3 regions of the Streptomyces sp. NBC_01176 genome follow, and region 2 is predicted to be linked to each of the others. Evidence: riboswitches for the same ligand, from Rfam matches in the RefSeq annotation. Region 2 holds a riboswitch; each other region holds the start of a gene.
What was found. Region 2 has a riboswitch for cobalamin ahead of OG199_RS38635 (CbtB-domain containing protein). Riboswitches for the same ligand answer to the same signal wherever they lie in the genome.
Positions count from the first base shown of each region.

Region 1: it holds a riboswitch for cobalamin, as region 2 does, so the genes downstream of both, OG199_RS15880 (ribonucleoside-diphosphate reductase subunit alpha) here and OG199_RS38635 (CbtB-domain containing protein) in region 2, are expected to answer to the same signal.
Region 3: it holds a riboswitch for cobalamin, as region 2 does, so the genes downstream of both, OG199_RS31585 (cobalamin biosynthesis protein) here and OG199_RS38635 (CbtB-domain containing protein) in region 2, are expected to answer to the same signal.

Region 1 is NZ_CP108600.1:3,731,800-3,738,165, forward strand. Features, by position in the region: gene OG199_RS15855 (extracellular solute-binding protein) at 1-202, opposite strand, end outside; gene OG199_RS15860 (GntR family transcriptional regulator) at 606-1,370, shown strand; gene OG199_RS15865 (DUF3311 domain-containing protein) at 1,677-1,958, shown strand; gene mctP (monocarboxylate uptake permease MctP) at 1,955-3,565, shown strand; gene OG199_RS15875 (GNAT family N-acetyltransferase) at 3,740-4,258, shown strand; cobalamin riboswitch at 4,291-4,446, shown strand; gene OG199_RS15880 (ribonucleoside-diphosphate reductase subunit alpha) at 4,573-6,366, shown strand, end outside.
Region 2 is NZ_CP108600.1:8,875,692-8,882,057, reverse strand. Features, by position in the region: gene OG199_RS38650 (tetratricopeptide repeat protein) at 1-824, opposite strand, end outside; gene OG199_RS38645 (hypothetical protein) at 1,189-1,635, shown strand; gene OG199_RS38640 (acyl-CoA dehydrogenase family protein) at 1,661-2,851, opposite strand; gene OG199_RS38635 (CbtB-domain containing protein) at 2,977-3,198, opposite strand; cobalamin riboswitch at 3,235-3,378, opposite strand; gene OG199_RS38630 (histidine phosphatase family protein) at 3,521-4,120, shown strand; gene OG199_RS38625 (ferredoxin) at 4,109-4,591, opposite strand; gene OG199_RS38620 (nuclear transport factor 2 family protein) at 4,657-5,058, opposite strand; gene OG199_RS38615 (PadR family transcriptional regulator) at 5,143-5,706, shown strand; gene OG199_RS38610 (hypothetical protein) at 6,027-6,366, shown strand, end outside.
Region 3 is NZ_CP108600.1:7,294,018-7,300,383, reverse strand. Features, by position in the region: gene OG199_RS31605 (class II aldolase/adducin family protein) at 1-322, opposite strand, end outside; gene OG199_RS31600 (lysozyme) at 519-1,262, shown strand; gene OG199_RS31595 (inorganic phosphate transporter) at 1,442-2,686, shown strand; gene OG199_RS31590 (hypothetical protein) at 2,699-2,923, shown strand; cobalamin riboswitch at 3,111-3,254, shown strand; gene OG199_RS31585 (cobalamin biosynthesis protein) at 3,360-4,331, shown strand; gene OG199_RS31580 (cobyric acid synthase) at 4,328-5,836, shown strand; gene cobN (cobaltochelatase subunit CobN) at 5,833-6,366, shown strand, end outside.

The DNA.
Region 1 (6,366 bases), 5.1 Mb from region 2:
GGTGCTTCGCCGTCACCGCCGCGTCCGCGGCCTTGACCAGTTCGGGCCAGTTGTTCTGCGCGTCCACCGTGAGCCAGACGGTCAGCTCCTTGGCGTCCGCGCCCTTGTCCGACCCCCCGGACTTGTCGTCACTGCCCCCGCACGCCGCGATGGAGACCATCATGCCCGCGATACCGATCGCAGCTGCCAGCTTCCGCTTCACGCCACCCTCCTCAGGGATGCCACAAACCCCCCTGCCCACCGCGGTGACACACGCCGAATCGCTGCCGATTACTGCCCGTGGGGCTGGGACCTGGACCAATGGTGTAGACCAGTACGGGGAGCTTGGCCTAGACCTAGAGGGGTGTCAAGGGTGTGTAAGCCAGGCCGACCGTCCGTTATGGGACCTACATATGCAAGGACCTTTAAGTAGGTAAGTGACATAAAAGGCAGGGCTGTTCACGAACCCCGTGCGCGCGATGGACTAGACCAACAGGTACACCGACGGTATATAGAGGGGATCACGGAGCGTGCGGGAGACACTCGCACACGAAGCCGTGCCACGATGTGACCCGTGACCGGCGGGATGCCGGTCGCTTCGGCACCCGGAGCCGGGAAGGCAGAGCATGAGCACCGACGTCAGCAGTGCGGAGAACGAGGGTGGGGCCCCCATCCGTACCGCGCGCGTGCCCAAGTACTACCGCCTGAAGAAGCACCTGCTCGACATGACGGACACCCTGCCGCCCGGCACACCCGTGCCACCCGAGCGCACCCTCGCCGCCGAGTTCGACACCTCACGCACGACCGTGCGCCAGGCCCTCCAGGAACTCGTCGTCGAGGGCCGTCTCGAACGCATCCAGGGCAAGGGCACCTTCGTCGCCAAACCGAAGGTCTCCCAGGCGCTCCAGCTCACCTCGTACACCGAGGACATGCGCGCCCAGGGCCTGGAACCCACCTCGCAGCTCCTGGACATCGGCTACATCACCGCCGACGAGACCCTCGCGGAACTGCTCGACATCTCGGCCGGCGGCCGGGTGCTGCGCATCGAGCGGCTGCGCCTGGCCAGCGGCGAGCCGATGGCCATCGAGACGACCCACCTGTCCGCGAAGCGCTTCCCCGCCCTGCGCCGGTCGCTCGTCAAGTACACCTCTCTCTACACCGCGCTCGCCGAGGTGTACGACGTCCACCTCGCCGAGGCCGAGGAGACCATCGAGACCTCGCTGGCCACCCCGCGCGAGGCCGGACTGCTCGGCACCGACGTCGGTCTGCCCATGCTGATGCTGTCCCGGCACTCGATCGACCGGCAGGGCGAACCGGTGGAGTGGGTGCGCTCGGTGTACCGGGGCGACCGCTACAAGTTCGTGGCCAGGCTCAAGCGCCCGCAGGACTGAGACGCCGGTCCCCCGAGGTCCGGGGGACCGGCGGTACCCCGGACGACCTGCCGTACCACTTCGCGTTCACGTTCGAGGCACGGTCCCGGCCGGGGCGCGGCGGAATCGGTTCGCGACGCGGCCGGCGCCGCTCCGGGCCGTCGGGGCGATGCCCGGCCCCGTACGGGAGTTCACCGGCCGCTCCGCCCGCGCTCCCGCACACCAACCCTCCACATCCACCGCCCGGGATGGGGTTCCATAAAGCGGAACCGTCGCCTAGATTTCCTGCGCATTGCACAGGTGACCAGCGAGGGGACGGAGCCGCCCATGTCAGACGTGCCGGAAGCGAAACCACCGGTGGTGAGACCGGTCCGGGTGGTGACACCGGTCCGCGTGGTGATCGCCCTCTGCCTGATCGCCCCGTTCGTGGCCATGTTGTGGGTCGGTTCGTACGCGAAGGTCGACCCCACCTTCATCGGCATCCCCTTCTTCTACTGGTACCAGATGCTGTGGGTGCTCCTCTCGACCGTCCTCACCGTGACCGCGTACCAGCTGTGGCAGCGTGACCAGCGCGCCCGCGCCACCACGAAGGGCGGTGCCGACGCATGAACGACGGCGTGAACGGCGTGGCACTCACCGTCTTCATCATCTTCTTCGTGGCCGTCACGGTCATGGGCTTCCTGGCCGCGCGCTGGCGCAAGGCCGACAACGAGCACAGCCTCGACGAATGGGGCCTGGGCGGACGGTCGTTCGGCACCTGGGTCACCTGGTTCCTGCTCGGCGGCGACCTCTACACGGCGTACACCTTCGTCGCCGTACCGGCCGCCATCTACGCGGCGGGCGCGGCCGGCTTCTTCGCCGTGCCGTACACGATCCTGGTCTACCCCCTGGTCTTCACGTTCCTGCCCCGCCTGTGGTCCGTCTCGCACAAGCACGGCTATGTGACGACGTCGGACTTCGTACGCGGGCGCTTCGGCTCCAAGGGTCTGTCCCTCGCCGTGGCCGTCACCGGCATCCTCGCGACCATGCCGTACATCGCGCTCCAACTGGTGGGCATCCAGGCCGTGCTGGACGTGATGGGCGTCGGCGGCGGCGAGAACACGAACTGGTTCGTCAAGGACCTCCCGCTGCTCATCGCCTTCGGCGTACTGGCCGCGTACACCTACTCCTCGGGCCTGCGCGCCCCCGCCCTGATCGCGTTCGTGAAGGACACCCTGATCTACATCGTGATCGCGGTGGCCATCATCTACATCCCGATCAAGCTGGGCGGGTTCGACGAGATCTTCCACTCGGCGAGCGAGAAGTACGCCGCGGCCGGCGCGGGCGGGATCGTACCGGCCCAGGCCGGGCAGTGGACCTACGCCACCCTGGCGCTCGGCTCCGCGCTCGCCCTGTTCATGTACCCGCACTCGATCACCGCGACGCTGTCCAGCCGCAGCCGTGAGGTGATCCGGCGCAACACCACGATCCTGCCGCTCTACTCCCTGATGCTGGGCCTGCTCGCCCTGCTCGGCTTCATGGCGATCGCGGCCGGCGTGAAGGTCACCAACGGCCAGCTCGCCATCCCGCAGCTCTTCGAGGACATGTTCCCGGACTGGTTCGCGGGGGTGGCCTTCGCCGCGATCGGCATCGGAGCGCTCGTCCCCGCGGCCATCATGTCCATCGCGGCCGCGAACCTCTTCACCCGCAACATCTACAAGGACTTCATCAAGCCGGACGCGACCCCGCAGCAGGAGACGAAGGTCTCCAAGCTGGTCTCGCTCCTGGTGAAGGTGGGCGCGCTGGTCTTCGTCCTGACGATGGACAAGACGGTCGCCATCAACTTCCAGCTCCTGGGCGGCATCTGGATCCTGCAGACCTTCCCGGCCCTGGTCGGCGGTCTGTTCACCCGCTGGTTCCACCGCTGGGCGCTGCTCGGCGGCTGGGCGGTCGGCATGCTCTACGGCACGCTCGCCGCCTACGGGGTCGCCTCACCGACGCAAGCGCACTTCGGCGGCAGCTCGAAGGAGATCCCGGGGATCGGGGAGATCGGATACATCGGCCTGACGGCGTTCGTCATGAACGTGGTGGTCTCCGTCGTCCTCACCTTCGCCCTGCGGGCCTTCAAGGCGCCCGACGGCGTGGACGAGACGTCACCCGCGGACTACACGGCGGACGCCGGCGACCCGGGAGTCCAGGTCGAACTGCCCCCCGCCACCGCGGAGGCGGGCCACTAGGGCCTGCCGGACGTCGCGAGGCAGGCGGGACCTCCGCGACACGTCCTGGACCGCGTCCGACGGTTCCCGTCGGGCGGGAACGGCCGGGCGCGCCCCGGGACAGCGCAGCGGCGAGCGGGCCGTCGGAGGAAAATCCGGCGGCCCGTCGCCGTGTCCCTGATGCACACTCCCGGCATGGACATCGTCATCAGGCCGGCGCGGCCGGAGGAGTACCCCGGCGTCGGCGAGATCACCGTGCGGACCTATCTCGGGGACGGGCTGCTCGACTACGGGGAGAGCGACCCGTATCTCGGAGAGCTGCGGGACGTCGCGAAGCGGGCCGCCGCGGCCGAGGTGCTCGTCGCGGTCGAGGGGGAACGGATCCTCGGCGGCGTGACGTTCGTCCCCCGGGGCGGGCCCATGGCCGACATCGCGCGGCCCGGCGAGGCCGAGATCCGGATGCTCGCCGTCGCCCGCGAGGCCCGCGGCCGGGGTGCGGGAACGGCCCTCGTGGGCGCCTGCGTCGACCGCGCACGGGCCACCGGGGGCTGCGCGCGCGTGGTGCTGTCCACCCAGCGCACCATGCGCGCCGCCCACCGCCTCTACGAACGCCTCGGCTTCACCCGCACCCCCGAGCGCGACTGGAACCCGGTTCCGCACCTCGACGACATCTTCCTCCTCACCTACGAGTTGACCCTCGGGCACACTCCGTAGCGCCCCCCGAAGCCGACACGGCACAACATGTGGGGGTGCTTCCTCAGCCCGGCACTAGATGTATGCTCATGCTCGCTGTCGTCGCAGGGGAATCCGGTGCGAATCCGGAACTGTCCCGCAACGGTGTACTTGTGCGCATTCGCGCACGGGCTTCAGTCCGAGGACCTGCCGACAGCGTGCCCCGGCCAGCCGGCCGGGCGCCGACGACGTCCGGGCCTCGTGGAATGGGCCGGTGGACGCACGCGTACCCGTAACGGAGTCGCGTGTCCCGCTGCCCTCCGCCAGGCCCCGTGCCGAGCGAGGGAGAGCCCCAAGTGACCATCGCGCCAGCCGACCCGGTTTCAGTTTCCGCCCAGCAGGCCCCGGTGGAAGCGGAGTCCGCGCAGCGGGCCCCGGTGGAGACGGACGGTCCCGGTACCACGCTGCTGCGTACCCTGACCGACTTCACCGCCGACCTCCCCGGCGCCGACCCGGGCCGGGTCGCCGCCGCCGCCCTGCGCGGCCGGTCCACGCACGCGGACGACGCGGAGCTGCGCGAGCTGGCCACCGAGGCGGCCGCGGGCCTCATCTCCGAGGACCCCGTGTACTCGCGGCTGGCCGCCAGGCTGCTGACGGTCGGCATCGCGGAGGAGGCCGCCTCGCAGGGCGTCACGACGTTCTCCGAGTCCATCACCACGGGCCGGCGCGAGGGTCTGATCGCCGACCGCACGGCCGACTTCGTCGATCTGCACGCGGCCCGGCTGGACGCGCTGATCGACACCGCGGGCGACGACCGCTTCGGCTATTTCGGCCTGCGCACCCTGCACAGCCGCTACCTGCTCCGGCACCCGATCACCCGCAAGGTCATCGAGACCCCCCAGCACTTCATGCTCCGGGTGGCGTCCGGCCTCGCGGAGGACGACACGGCCCGGTCGGTCGACGAAGTGGCCGCGCTCTACGGCCTGATGAGCCGGCTGGACTACCTCCCCTCCTCCCCCACGCTCTTCAACTCCGGTACGCGGCACCCGCAGATGTCGTCCTGCTACCTCCTCGACTCCCCGCTGGACGAGCTCGACTCCATCTACGACCGCTACCACCAGGTCGCGCGCCTGTCGAAGCACGCGGGCGGCATCGGGCTGTCCTACTCCCGCATCCGCTCCCGCGGTTCACTGATCCGCGGCACGAACGGGCACTCCAACGGGATCGTCCCGTTCCTGAAGACCCTCGACGCCTCGGTCGCCGCGGTGAACCAGGGCGGCCGGCGCAAGGGCGCCGCCGCGGTCTACCTGGAGACCTGGCACTCCGACATCGAGGAGTTCCTGGAACTGCGGGACAACACCGGCGAGGACGCCCGGCGTACGCACAACCTGAACCTCGCGCACTGGATCCCGGACGAGTTCATGCGCCGGGTCGACGCCGACGCGCAGTGGTCCCTCTTCTCCCCCTCCGACGTGCCCGGTCTGGTCGACCTGTGGGGCGCCGAGTTCGACGCGGCGTACCGCGCGGCGGAGGCGAAGGGCCTGGCGAAGAAGACCATCCCGGCCCGTGACCTCTACGGCCGCATGATGCGCACCCTGGCGCAGACCGGCAACGGCTGGATGACCTTCAAGGACGCCGCCAACCGCACGGCCAACCAGACGGCGGAGCCGGGCCACACCGTGCACTCCTCGAACCTGTGCACCGAGATCCTGGAGGTCACGGACGACGGGGAGACGGCCGTCTGCAACCTCGGCTCGGTCAACCTCGGCGCGTTCGTCGACACGACGACCGGTGACCTCGACTGGGCACGGCTGGACGAGACGGTCCGTACCGCCGTCACCTTCCTCGACCGTGTCGTCGACATCAACTTCTACCCGACCGAGCAGGCGGGCCGGTCGAACGCCAAGTGGCGCCCCGTCGGCCTCGGCGCGATGGGCCTCCAGGACGTCTTCTTCAAGCTGCGTCTGCCCTTCGACTCGCCCGCCGCCCGCGCGCTCTCCACCCGCATCGCCGAGCGCATCATGCTCGCCGCCTACGAGGCCTCCGCCGACCTCGCCGAGCGCAACGGTCCGCTGCCGGCCTGGGAGAAGACCCGTACCGCCCGCGGTGTGCTGCACCCCGACCACTTCGCCGTCGAGCTGAACTGGCCG
Region 2 (6,366 bases):
CCGAGCTCGCCGGCGTCCCGCGGCCGCCGATCCGGCTCCTTGGCCAGCAGGTCCAGGATGATCCGCTCGACGTACTCGGGCAGCTCGGCCCGGCGCCTGCGCGGTGGCTCGGGAAAGGTGTCGCGGTGGCTGATGAGGACCGCCCACGCGTCGTCGAGGTCGAACGGCGGTGCCCCGGTGGCGATCTCATAGAGCACACATCCGAAGGAGTACAGGTCGCTGCGCCGGTCGACCTCGGCACCGCTGATCTGCTCCGGCGACATGTAGTGCGGCGTGCCCATCGCGATACCGGTGCCGGTCAGCCGGGCCGTGAAGTCGATGTCGTGGCCGAGCCGGGCGATGCCGAAGTCGCAGATCTTCACGGTGCCGTCGGCGAGCCGCATGATGTTCGCCGGCTTCAGGTCCCGGTGCACGATGCCCTGTTGATGGGTGTAGGCGAGCGCGGCCGACACCTGGTCGGCGATGTCGACGACGTCGGCGACCGGCAGCGGATGCCGCTCGTTGTCCTCCAGCAACTGACCGAGGTTGTGTCCCGCCAGCAGCTCCATGACCAGGTACAGCACGCCGTCGGACTCGCCGAAGTCGTGCACCACGGTCACCCCGCGGTGCTGCAGCGCGGCGGCCACCCGGGCCTCGCGCCGGAATCTCTCCCGCAGGACACCGGTGAAGGACGGGTCGTGGTGCGGGCTGAGGGGCTTGAGGCACTTCACGGCGACCTGTCGCCCCAGCGACTCGTCGCGGGCGCGCCACACCTCGCCCATGCCTCCCCGCCCGATCAGATCGAGCAGTCGGTACCGGCTCTGGAGCAGCCTGGTCTCCGCCATCTCGTGCGATCGCCCCCGTCGCTGCTCGCCGCGCCCTCCCCTGGCCCGTCCAGTATGGCGAGTTATCTGCCGACTTTGTACGGCACCCGGCGCGAGCGGGGGCGGCGCCGCGCCAGGGCGTGCAGCACGTGCGGGGACGGGTGGTGCCGGCGACGACGTACGGGGACGCAGCGCAGTACGGTGCCCGGGAAGCGCACCGCACGGGACGCTCGAACGGGCCGAGAAGGGCGGGACCGCCGCGGCATCGGGGCGTGCGCTCAGGGCGTTCAGACCGGTCACCCCCGAAACCTGACCCGGCTGGTGCCCGTCGAGTGCCCCGGACGTACCGGCAGGGCTGTCGGTCGTGGGTGCCAGAATCGGTGGCATGACGCTGTGCGACTACTTCTCCGCCGCTGACGATCAAACCGCCGTCGCCGTGGGGGAATCGCCCGGGGGTCCGGGCCCGGCCGCGCTGGACGTGGTCTCCCTGAAGGGCGTCGACCCGGTGGTCGCCCTCGCCCGGCTCGAGGCGATCGCGACGGACTGCGGCTATGAGGAGGCCGGTCGGCGCCCTCGGTCCGGGCAGCTGTTGTCCGAGCCGGACGGCGACGGCCCGCTCGTGTTCAGCCTGTCGGACACCCTGGTGGCGGCCCTCGCCACCGCGGCTCGAGGCGACCTCCGGCGCTTCGCGGAGTCGTGGTCCACGACCGACGAACTGCGGCAGAACCAGGTCGACGCCGAGACGGCGGCCGTCGCCCTGGAAGCCCTGGCCGGCCTGGCTCGACGCGCTCAGCCGGCCGGCCTGCGCCTGTACTGCTGGTGGGCGCTGTGAAAGGCCGGGCTTCCGCAGAGGCAGCTCAACGCCGTACCCGTGGCATCCCCAGCCCGATCCACGAGATGATCTCCCGCTGGATCTCGTTGTTGCCGCCACCGAAGGTGAAGATCACCGCCGACCGGTAGCCGCGTTCCAGTTCGCCGTGCAGGACGGCGCCCGCCGAGCCCTCCTTCAGGACACCCGGCACCGCGACGATCTCCATGAGCCAGGCGTACGCGTCCCGGCGCGCCTCGGAGCCGTACACCTTGACCGCGGAGGCGTCCTGCGGGGTGAGGGTGCCCTGCTGGACGGCGTTCACCATCTGCCAGTTCAGGAGCTTCATGGCGTCGAGCCGGGTGTGGGTCTGCGCGAGCCGGCGGCGCACCCAGGGGAGGTCGACGACCCGGCGGCCGTCGGCGAGCTTGGTCTCCATGGCCCAGCGCTGGACGTCGTGCAGGGCGCGGATCGCCATGGTGCCGTGGGCGGCGAGGGTGACGCGTTCGTGGTTGAGCTGGTTGGTGATCAGCCGCCAGCCCTTGTTCTCCTCACCGACCCGGCGGGAGACGGGGACGCGGATGTTCTCGTAGTAGCTGGCGGTGGTGTCGTGCGAGGCGAGGGTGTTGATGAGGGTGCAGGAGTAACCGGGGTCGGAGGTCGGTACGAGGAGCATGGTGATGCCCTTGTGGGGCGGGGCGTCCGGGTCGGTGCGGACGGCGAGCCACACCCAGTCGGCGGTGTCGCCGTTCGTCGTCCAGATCTTCTGCCCGTTGACCGTGTAGTGGCCGGTGGTCTCGTCGCCCTCGCGTACGGCCCGGGTCTTCAGCGCGGCCAGATCGGTGCCCGCGTCGGGCTCGCTGTAGCCGATCGCGAAGTCGATCTCGCCGGAGAGGATCCTGGGCAGGAAGTACCCCTTCTGCTCCTCGGTACCGAACTGCATGATCGTCGGGCCGACGGTGTTCAGCGCCATCAGGGGCAGCGGTACGCCCGCCTGGGCGGCCTCGTCGAAGAAGATGAACTGCTCCATGGGCGTGAGGCCGCTGCCGCCGTACTCCTTGGGCCAGCCCACACCGAGCCGGCCGTCCGCGCCGAGGCGGCGGATCGTCTCGCGGTAGAACCGCTTCTGCGCCGCCGGGTCGCCGTACCGGGCATAGGCGTTGTCGGGCACCAGCTCGGCGAAGTAGTCGCGCAGTTCGGTCCGCAACCGCTGCTGCTCCGGCGTGTATTCGAGATGCACGGCGCCTCCTGGCTCCCCAAGGCGGGACCTGACGGCGCACACCGTAGAACGTGTTCCAGAAATAGGGAATGGCGGTGACATGCGAGAGGGGGCGCCCAGCCGGGCGCCCCCTTCTGCCCGAGCCGTCAGTGGCAGGGGAACCCGAGGAGATGGCGGGCGTCGTGCACCCACTCGTGGACGTTCTCACCGGACACGAGGGAGGTGGCGCCCTGTTCGGCGCCGACGAAGTAGAGCAGGACCAGCATCAGGACACCGAAGAAGACCGCCCAGGGGACGATCGCACCGATCGGCAGCTTGGCGGGAACGGCGGTGGGGGTGGCGGTCGGCTGGGCGACGGACTGCGCCATGGGGCAGTACCTCCTGGGGAACTCGCGTCCCGTCTCGGTGGTGCACAGGACGACGGCCGCGGGTCTGACTTGCTCGACCTCCGCCGCCCCGGGGAGGGGTGGCGTGCGCTGGGCATACAGTGGCGCGACCGTGCCGGACTCCCACCGGACTTCCGCCGAACCGTCGTCAATATCATCCAGACCGTACCGCGAAGCCCGGGCCCGGCCAAGGGCGCGTGGCAGGAGCGCAGTTGCGCGCCGGGGCCGGTCAGCGGGGGCGGATTCCCGGTTCCGGCAGGGGACTTGGGCACGGGTGAACACGACAGCGCACGAGAGTGAACGTATGACGAGCCGAGTGATCTTGATCTCAGCCGCGATCGGCGCGGCGCTGCGGGAGGCCCGCTTCGACGAAGGGGGCCGGGTGGAGGCCGCGGGGCTGCGGCTCGCGCGGGCCGCCGCGGGCGCGGTACCCGGCGCGGAGCGGCTGTGGGTCTCCCCCAGCGTGCGGTGCCGCGAGACCGCTGACGCGCTGGGCCTGGACGCGGTGCTGGACGTACCGGAGCTGGCCGGTCTCGACGTGGGCCGATGGCGGGGCGCGACGCTGGAGGAGGTCAGCTCGAAGGAACCGGAGGCGGTGGCCCGGTGGCTGGCCGATCCTCGTGCGGCACCGCACGGCGGGGAGTCGGTGCGGGCGTTCTGCGACCGGGTGGCGGGCTGCCTCGACACGGCCGCGCAGGTGACGGGCCGGACCGTCGCCGTGGTGGAGCCGGAGGTGGTACGGGCCCTGGTGGTACGGGTGTTGGGCGCGCCGGAGTCGGCGTTCTGGCGGGTCGACGTACCGCCCCTGACCGCGACCGAGTTCAGCGGTCGCTCCGGACGCTGGAACGTACGCGTCGGACGGCCGCTCGCCCCGTCGACGGAAGCGGCCGGCTCAGACGGGTAGCAGGGTCGCGAGGAAGTCCGTGCAGGCCTGGGCGCACGCGCGACAGGCCCGTGCGCCGGCCTGCGCGCCGGGACACCGGTCGAAGACGTCCGCGCACTCACGGCAGACGGACCGGCACCACTCGACCTGGACACGGATGCCGGCCTCGCCCCGGGGGTGCTGCCCGTCCAGGACGAGGCAGGTCGCGTCGCACACCTCGGCGCACATGAGGCCCATACGCCGCGCGAGTTGCCGCACCTTGGGTCCGTCGGGATCCATGCAGCTCGCCCGCAGCGCGCAGGCGCGGGCGCACTCGACGCAGGCCTGTGCGCAGTCGAAGCGGTCTTCCAGGAAGCGGATCGGTTCCTGGAGGCGGGTCGGTTCCTGGAGGCGGCTCGGTTCCGGGAGGCTGACCGGTTCCGAGGAGCGGACCGGTCCCCGCTCGGGTGCCGGCGCGGTCGTCTGTTTCGCCTTCGTCTTCGTCGAGGTCACCCGGCGCGGGTAGCCCCCGGGAGTCGCGTCAAACCCCGCGTGGACGGCCGGCGCCGGGGCGCGGCTCACCGGCCCGCGGCGTCCGCCGCCTCCCGCGAGATCCGCTCGAACTGCGCGCCCATCGCCTCGGAGAGCGCATGGGCCGCCGAGAGCGGGCGGACCATGACCATCAGGTCGTCGATCCTGCCGTCCTCGTCGAAGTGCAGGAAGTCGCAGCCGTTGATCTCCTTGTCGCCCACCTTCGCCGTGAAGACCAGCGCGTGGTCACGGCCGTCGGCACCCGCGATCTCCCGTACGTAGCGGAAGTCGGTGAAGACGCGGGTGACCCCGCGCAGGATGGCCGCGGTGATCGCCTTGCCCGGGTACGGCTTGAAGGCGACGGGGCTGGTGAACACGACGTCGTCGGCCAGCAGCTCCTCGACCGCGGCGAGGTCTCCGGCCTCCACGGCCTTGCGGAAGGGGTGCATCGGGATCCCTGCTCTCATAGTCAACTAATTGAATAGGTGCGTAAGAGATTAGTCGCGGGGGTGTATGCCGTCTAGCCTTGGCCCATGGCATTGCGCAACGCGGTCCTCGCCGCGCTCCTGGAGGGTGAGGCGTCGGGATACGACCTGGCCAAGGAGTTCGACGCCTCGGTGGCCAACTTCTGGATGGCGACCCCGCAGCAGCTCTACCGGGAACTCGAGCGGATGACGTCCGAGGGGCTCATCGAGGCCCGGCTGGTGCGGCAGGAGCGACGCCCGAACAAGCGGGTCTTCTCCCTCACCGCGGCGGGACGCGTCGCCCTGCGCGAATTCACCGCCGACCCTCCGAAACCCACCGCCATCCGCGACGAACTGCTGGTCAAGGTCCAGTCCGTCGACGCGGGCGACGACGCGGCCGTACGGGCGGCGATCGCCGAGCGCCTGGAGTGGGCGCGCGCCAAGCTGGCCCGCTACGAGCGGCTGCGCGCGCGACTGCTGGACGGGCGCACCGAGGACGAGTTCCTGGCCCGCGCGGAGCGTGTGGGCCCCTATCTCACCCTGATGCGGGGGCGCTCCTTCGAGGAGGAGAACATCCGGTGGGCGGAACGGGCCCTGGACATCCTGGAGCGGCGGGCCGCGGTGCGCCCCTAAAAGAGCGCCTTGTCCCGTCGGGTGCGTTCGGCAGACGTTTGGTCAGCGGAATGGGCTGGGACCGCCGAGGCCAGAGTCGTGGTGCGGAATCCGCGTGAACCAGGTGGTCGACGCGCTGGTGATGCGATGTTCTTCCGCCGCGCCCGTGACCAACAGCCGGATGCGCTACATCACAGGCTGAAACCCAGTGGCTTGCGAATGCACCGGGGAGCGGATGAGGTTCGCGCCGTGGGCGTGCGGGGAGGAGGAGTGGCGTCGGCTCGGGTGTCGGAGAGCTAGGGTCGCTTCGGTGACCTGCTTGGCGAGTTGAGGGGTTGTCCGTGGCAGAGCTTGTCCGTCGGCAGCACGTGGATGCCTACGTGGGGTACCACGCTTTCGGGCTCCAGGAGAGCGACGACGCAGACCTGCCGGTTCCCTTCCCGGACGACTTCGACTTCGACGTCTTTCTCAGCGCCCGTCCCGGGCGGCTGGACATCACCAGCGGCGGCCACACGCACACCGCCGCAGTCAGCGTGGAAGTGTGGGACGGCCCCCCGCCCGAGCAGGACCTGTCTGACTGGGACGAGCAGGCCGAGGCCGATTTCGAGTCCATCAGCGGTGAGGTCGCCGTGTGGTCCATGCACACAGGCCGCAGCGACGAGCTCATTACGCTGGCGGACT
Region 3 (6,366 bases), 1.6 Mb from region 2:
TGGCGCGGTAGACCGCCAGATGCATCGGCAGTTCGCTGGTCGGACGGAGAACACCGAGGGTCTGCCGGCCGTCGAGGTCGACCCCGACGGCGTCGTCGGGCGTGAGCCGGTCGTAGGGCACTCCGGTCGGTGTGACCAGGACCGTGTCACCGACCCGCACCGAGACGTTGCCCGAGGTTCCGACGACCAGCCCGTCGGCCACCGTCCGGCGGGCCGTCGCGACGAGTTCGCCCCACGCCTCGGCCACCTCCCGCGTCCGCGCACCGCGTGCGCCCTCCCCCACGTCCCGCCCGACCCGCGCGTCCCGCCGCTGCTCCGCCATGCCCGCGATCCTGTCAGCACGGACGTCAACCGGGTGGCGGCGAGGGCACTTTAGGGCGGAAGACCTACGTCCGTAAGGGTGCATATGAGGACACATCACCCTTTTAAAGCTATTGGCTGGTGATCGACGTGTATTGAATGATCTTCCACTAACCTCTGGGGGATTTACCGTGCACGACGCCATTCCGGGGGGAAACATGGCCCGTGGTCACCAACCGTTCCGCGCCCGCGCCCTCGTGGCCGCGGCCGCCCTGGCGGCGCTCGCCGCCACCGGAAGCGCGCTCGCCGGTACACCGGCCGCCGCGGCCGGTGCGCCCAGAGGCCATGACGTCTCCTCGCACCAGAAGAACGTCGACTGGCAGGGCGCGAAGGCGAAGGGCGCCCGGTTCGTGTACGTGAAGGCCACCGAGTCCCACACCTACCGCAACCCCTATTTCGACCAGCAGTACAACGGGGCGTACGACGCGGGGATCCTCCGCGGCGCCTACCACTTCGCGCGGCCGGACAAGTCGTCCGGCGCCACCCAGGCCGAGTACTTCGTCCACAACGGGGGCGACTGGCAGGCCGACGGCCGGACCCTGCCGCCCGCGCTCGACATCGAGTACAACCCGTACAGCAAGCACAAGTGTTACGGCATGAGCAAGGCCGGACTCGTCGGCTGGATCCAGGACTTCAGCGACGAGCTGGAACGGGAGACGGGCCGCCGTCCGGTGATCTACACGACCGCCCACTGGTGGGACACCTGCACCGGGGACAGCCGCGCCTTCGCCGCGGACCACCCCCTCTGGCTGGCCCGCTACGACACCCCGGACGCGGGCGCCCTGCCGGGCGGCTGGTCGTCCTGGACGTTCTGGCAGTACGACAACAACGGGACCCTGCCGGGTGACCAGAATCTCTTCCACGGATCCATGGCCCGGCTGAAAAGGCTCGCGAAGGGCTAGCGGAGCCCGATATTCCGCCTTCGTTCGAACCACGGGCCACCCCTCCGCCAACCACACCGGCGCAAGCGGAGGGGCGATCCGTGGTTCGATACACCCCTAAGCCCGCCTCAGTTCATCTTCCGTTCACTCAGGTTGCCTACGGTCCACCTGCCACTGACGTCAAACAGAAGCCTGGGTAAATGGAACACATCACGCTCCTCCTCGGAATCGTGATCGTCACCGCTCTCGTGTTCGATTTCACGAACGGTTTCCACGACACTGCCAACGCGATGGCGACGACCATCTCGACCGGCGCTCTGAAGCCCAAGACGGCGGTGGCCATGTCCGCCGTGCTGAATCTCGTCGGTGCGTTCCTCTCCGTGGAGGTCGCCAAGACGATCTCCGGCGGTCTCATCAACGAAGAGGGCATACGCACCGAAGTGATCTTCGCGGCGCTCGTCGGCGCCATCCTCTGGAATCTGCTGACCTGGCTCCTGGGTCTGCCCTCCAGCTCCTCCCACGCACTGTTCGGCGGCCTGATCGGCGCCGCGGTCATGTCGGCCGGCTGGTCGTCGGTGAACGGCTCGACCGTCGTCACCAAGGTGCTGCTCCCCGCGGTCGCCGCGCCCATCGTGGCCGGACTCGCCGCGATGCTCGCCACCCGGCTGACGTACCGGATCGGCGACCGCGCCGACCAGAAGGCGACCGCCAAGGGCTACCGCGCCGGCCAGATCGCCTCGGCCGGCCTGGTCTCGCTGGCGCACGGCACGAACGACGCGCAGAAGACGATGGGCATCATCACCCTCGCCCTGGTCACCGGTGGTGTGATCGCCCCCGGCTCGAACCCTCCCACCTGGGTCATCGTCTCGGCCGGTACCGCCATCGCGCTCGGCACCTACCTGGGCGGCTGGCGCATCATCCGCACGATGGGCAAGGGTCTGACCGACCTCGCGCCGCAGCAGGGCTTCGCCGCCCAGACCAGCGCCGCGACGGCCATCCTGGCCTCCTCGCACATCGGCTTCTCCCTCTCCACCACCCAGGTCTGCTCGGGTGCCGTGATGGGCTCGGGCCTCGGCCGCAAGGGCGGTGTCGTCCGCTGGTCGACCGCGACCCGGATGTTCGTCGCCTGGGGCCTGACCCTGCCGGCCGCCGGTCTGGCCGGTGCCGCCGCCGAGTTCCTGACCAAGCAGGGCACCTGGGGCATCGTGCTCACCGGCGCGCTGCTGGTCGTCGGCGCCGGCGTCATCTGGAGGCTGTCCCGCCGTCAGCCGGTCACCGTCGACAACGTCAACGAGGCCGCCGCCGAGCCGGCCGGCATCGTCACCACCGCGATGGCCGCGGTCACCCCGCCCCCCGCGGGCCCCGTCACCGGAGACCTGTCCGGTGAACTGAAGACCACCATCCCGTCCCCGGACGCGGAGCCCACCCGCCCGGCCACGGTGTAAGGACAGAACAGCATGAACATCGACTGGGCAGCCCTCGGCTCCGTCTTCGGAGTCAGCCTCGTGGTCACCGTGGCCCTCGTCGGCCTCTTCACCCTCGGCATCGTCGGTCTCACCAAGCGCGAGTCCGCGTCCGCCCAGGGCGGTTCGGCCGCTCTCGCGGTCACCGGCGCGTACATCTGCTTCGCCGCGTGCGCGGCGGCGGTGGCGTACGGGATCTTCCTCATCGTCGGCAAGTGACCGCGCACGGGTGACCGTGCCCCGGCAAACAGCCTGAAACGGGCATCACTTCACGTGGGGTGCGGGACGGATCGCCGTCCCGCACCCCACGCGTATGCCGTCCCGCACCCCACGCGCACGTCCACCCCCGCCCCGCGCCATGTGGGCCTTCGCACACTCTCCCCTCGCAGGTCAACGGCAAGTTGACGGGTCCTGCAACCCGTGGTGGACTGCCGGAGCCAAGTACGGCGACAGAAGAGGAAGCCGGTGTGAATCCGGCGCGGTCCCGCCACTGTGACCGGGGAAGGAACTCCCCGGGAGCCAGGAACTCTCACCGCCGGTCTCGTCGAACCAGGGCGCGGACACCCTGAGTGAGGACATATCGCCATGCGCGGCTGCCCGTTGCGGGTCTTGATGAGTACGAGGGTTCCACTTCACCCCACGGCGGGCTGACCCCGTGCGTGCCGATCGCGTCTTCGCGTACGGCGCCGCCACCGGCCTTCTCGGCGACCTGCTGCTCGGCGATCCCCACCGGGGTCATCCGGTCGCCGCGTTCGGGCGGACCGCGGCAGCCGTGGAGCGGATGCTGTGGCGGGACCACCGCGGATGGGGAGCGCTGCACACAGCCGTCTGCGTCGGGGGCGCCGGCGCGCTCGCCGCGCTCGCGAGCCGTTGCGTACGTCGTTCCCGTCCCGCCTCCATCGCCCTGACCGCCGCGGCCACTTGGGCCGTCCTCGGGGGCACCTCCCTCGGGCGCGAGGCGCGGGCCATCGGGGCCGCGCTCGACGCCGGTGACGTCGGGGCCGCCCGCGCGCGGCTGCCGCACCTGTGCGGACGCGACCCCCAGGCACTGGACCGCGACGGCATCGCGCGCGCCGTCGTCGAGTCCGTCGCCGAGAACACCTCCGACGCCGTGGTGGGCGCCCTGGTGTGGGGAGCGGTCGGCGGTGTGCCCGCACTGGTCGCGTTCCGCGCCGTGAACACGCTCGACGCCATGGTCGGGCACAGATCCGCCAGGTACCTGCGCTACGGCTGGGCCTCCGCCCGCCTCGACGACGTCGCGGGCTGGCCGGGAGCACGGCTGACCGCGGCGCTCGCCACCGTCGCCGGCGACGACCCGCGCGGGGCGGCGCGCGCCTGGCGCACCGACGCCCGCCGGCACCCGAGCCCCAACGCCGGGCCCGTGGAGGCCTCGTTCGCCGGATCGCTCGGGGTGCGGCTCGGCGGGACCCTCTCGTACGCCGGCCGCGTCGAGCACCGGCCCGTCCTCAACGACGGTGGGCGTGCCGTGCGCGTCGGCGACATCGAACGGGCCGTACGGCTGTCGCGGCGCGTCGGCTGGCTCGCCCTCGGCGTGAGCGCCGCGGGACGACTGCTGGCCGGACGGCTGCTCACCAAGGGACCTCTCACGAAGGGGCGTACGACATGAGTGGCGGTCTCCTCGTCGCCGGGACCACCTCCGACGCCGGCAAGAGCGTCGTGACCGCCGGGATCTGCCGGTGGCTGGTGCGGCAGGGCGTCAAGGTCGCGCCCTTCAAGGCGCAGAACATGTCCCTGAACTCCTTCGTGACCCGCGAGGGCGCGGAGATCGGGCGCGCGCAGGCCATGCAGGCGCAGGCCGCCCAGGTGGAACCGACCGCGCTCATGAACCCCGTCCTGCTCAAGCCGGGCAGCGACCGGAGCAGTCAGGTCGTGCTCATGGGCAGGCCGGTGGGCGAGATGAGCGCCCGCGGCTACCACGGCGGCCGGCAGCAACAGCTCCTGGGCACCGTGCTGGACTGCCTCGCCGAGTTGCGGGGCACGTATGACGCGGTGATCTGTGAGGGGGCCGGCAGTCCTGCCGAGATCAATCTGCGGCGCACCGACATCGTGAACATGGGGATCGCGCGCAACGCGCGGCTGCCCGTGCTCGTCGTCGGCGACATCGACCGCGGAGGCGTGTTCGCCTCGTTCTTCGGGACGGTCGCGCTGCTGTCCCGCGAGGACCAGGAGTTCGTCGCCGGGTTCCTGGTCAACAAGTTCCGTGGCGACGTGTCCCTGCTGGAACCCGGGCTCGACATGTTGAAGGACCTCACCGGACGCCGTACGTACGGAGTCCTGCCCTTCCGGCACGGCCTCGGGATCGACGAGGAGGACGGCCTGCGTGTGTCGCTGCGCGGTGCCGTGCGGGAGTCGGCGGTCGCCGAACCCGCCGGCGAGGACGTCCTGCGCGTCGCCGTCTGCGCGGTCCCGCTGATGTCCAACTTCACGGACGTGGACGCGCTGGCCGCCGAACCCGGCGTCGTCGTGCGGTTCGTGGACCGGGCCGCGGAACTGGCCGACGCCGACCTGGTCGTCGTGCCCGGGACCCGGGGCACCGTGAAGGCGCTGGCGTGGCTGCGCGAGCGGGGCCTCGCGGACGCGCTCGCCCGGCGGGCCGCCGAGGGCCGCCCGGTGCTGGGGATCTGCGGCGGCTTCCAGCTCCTCGGGGACCACATCGAGGACGAGGTCGAGTCGCGGGCCGGCCAGGTCGACGGGCTCGGACTCCTCCCCGTCCGCGTGCGGTTCGCGCGCGAGAAGACCCTCGGCCGCCCGGCCGGCGAGGCGCTCGGCGAACACGTCGAGGGGTACGAGATCCATCACGGCGTCGCCGAAGTGACCGGTGGCGAGCCCTTCTTGGACGGGTGCCGCGTGGGTGCCGTCTGGGGCACCCACTGGCACGGCTCGCTGGAGTCGGACGGCTTCCGGCGTGCCTTTCTGCGCGAGGTGGCGGCCGCCGCGGGCCGCCGCTTCGTACCGGCCGCCGACACGTCGTTCGGGGCGCTGCGCGAGGAGCAGCTCGACCGGCTCGGCGATCTGATCGAGGAACACGCGGACACGGACGCGCTGTGGCGGCTCATCGAGTCGGGCGCGCCGCAAGGACTGCCTTTCATTCCACCGGGAGCGCCCGCATGAGCACAGTGTTGTTGTTGTCGACCGCCGACACCGATCTGCTGGCGGCCCGGGCCTCCGGCGCCTCGTACCGGATCGGCAACCCGACCCGGGTGGAGGTGGGCGAGGAGCTCCCCCGGCTCGTCGAGGGCGCGGACGTCGCCGTCGTCCGGCTGCTGGGCGGCAAGCGTGCCTGGGAGGACGGGCTCGCCGTCCTCAAGGCGTCCGCTGTCCCGACCGTCCTCCTCGGCGGCGAGACCGTCCCCGACGCCGAGCTGATGGCCGAGTCGTCGGTGCCGGCCGGTGTGGTGGCCGAGGCGCTGCGCTATCTGGTCGAGGGCGGTCCCGAGAACCTCACCGAGCTGGCCCGGTTCCTCTCCGACACCGTGCTGCTCACCGGCGAGGGCTTCGAGGAGCCGCGCAGGATGCCCGAGTACGGCGTCCACGGCGAGCGCCCCTTCGTCGAGGGCCGCCCGACCGTCGGTGTGCTCTTCTACCGCGCCCACCAACTGGCCGGCAACACGGCCTTCGTCGACACGCTGTGCGACGCGGTC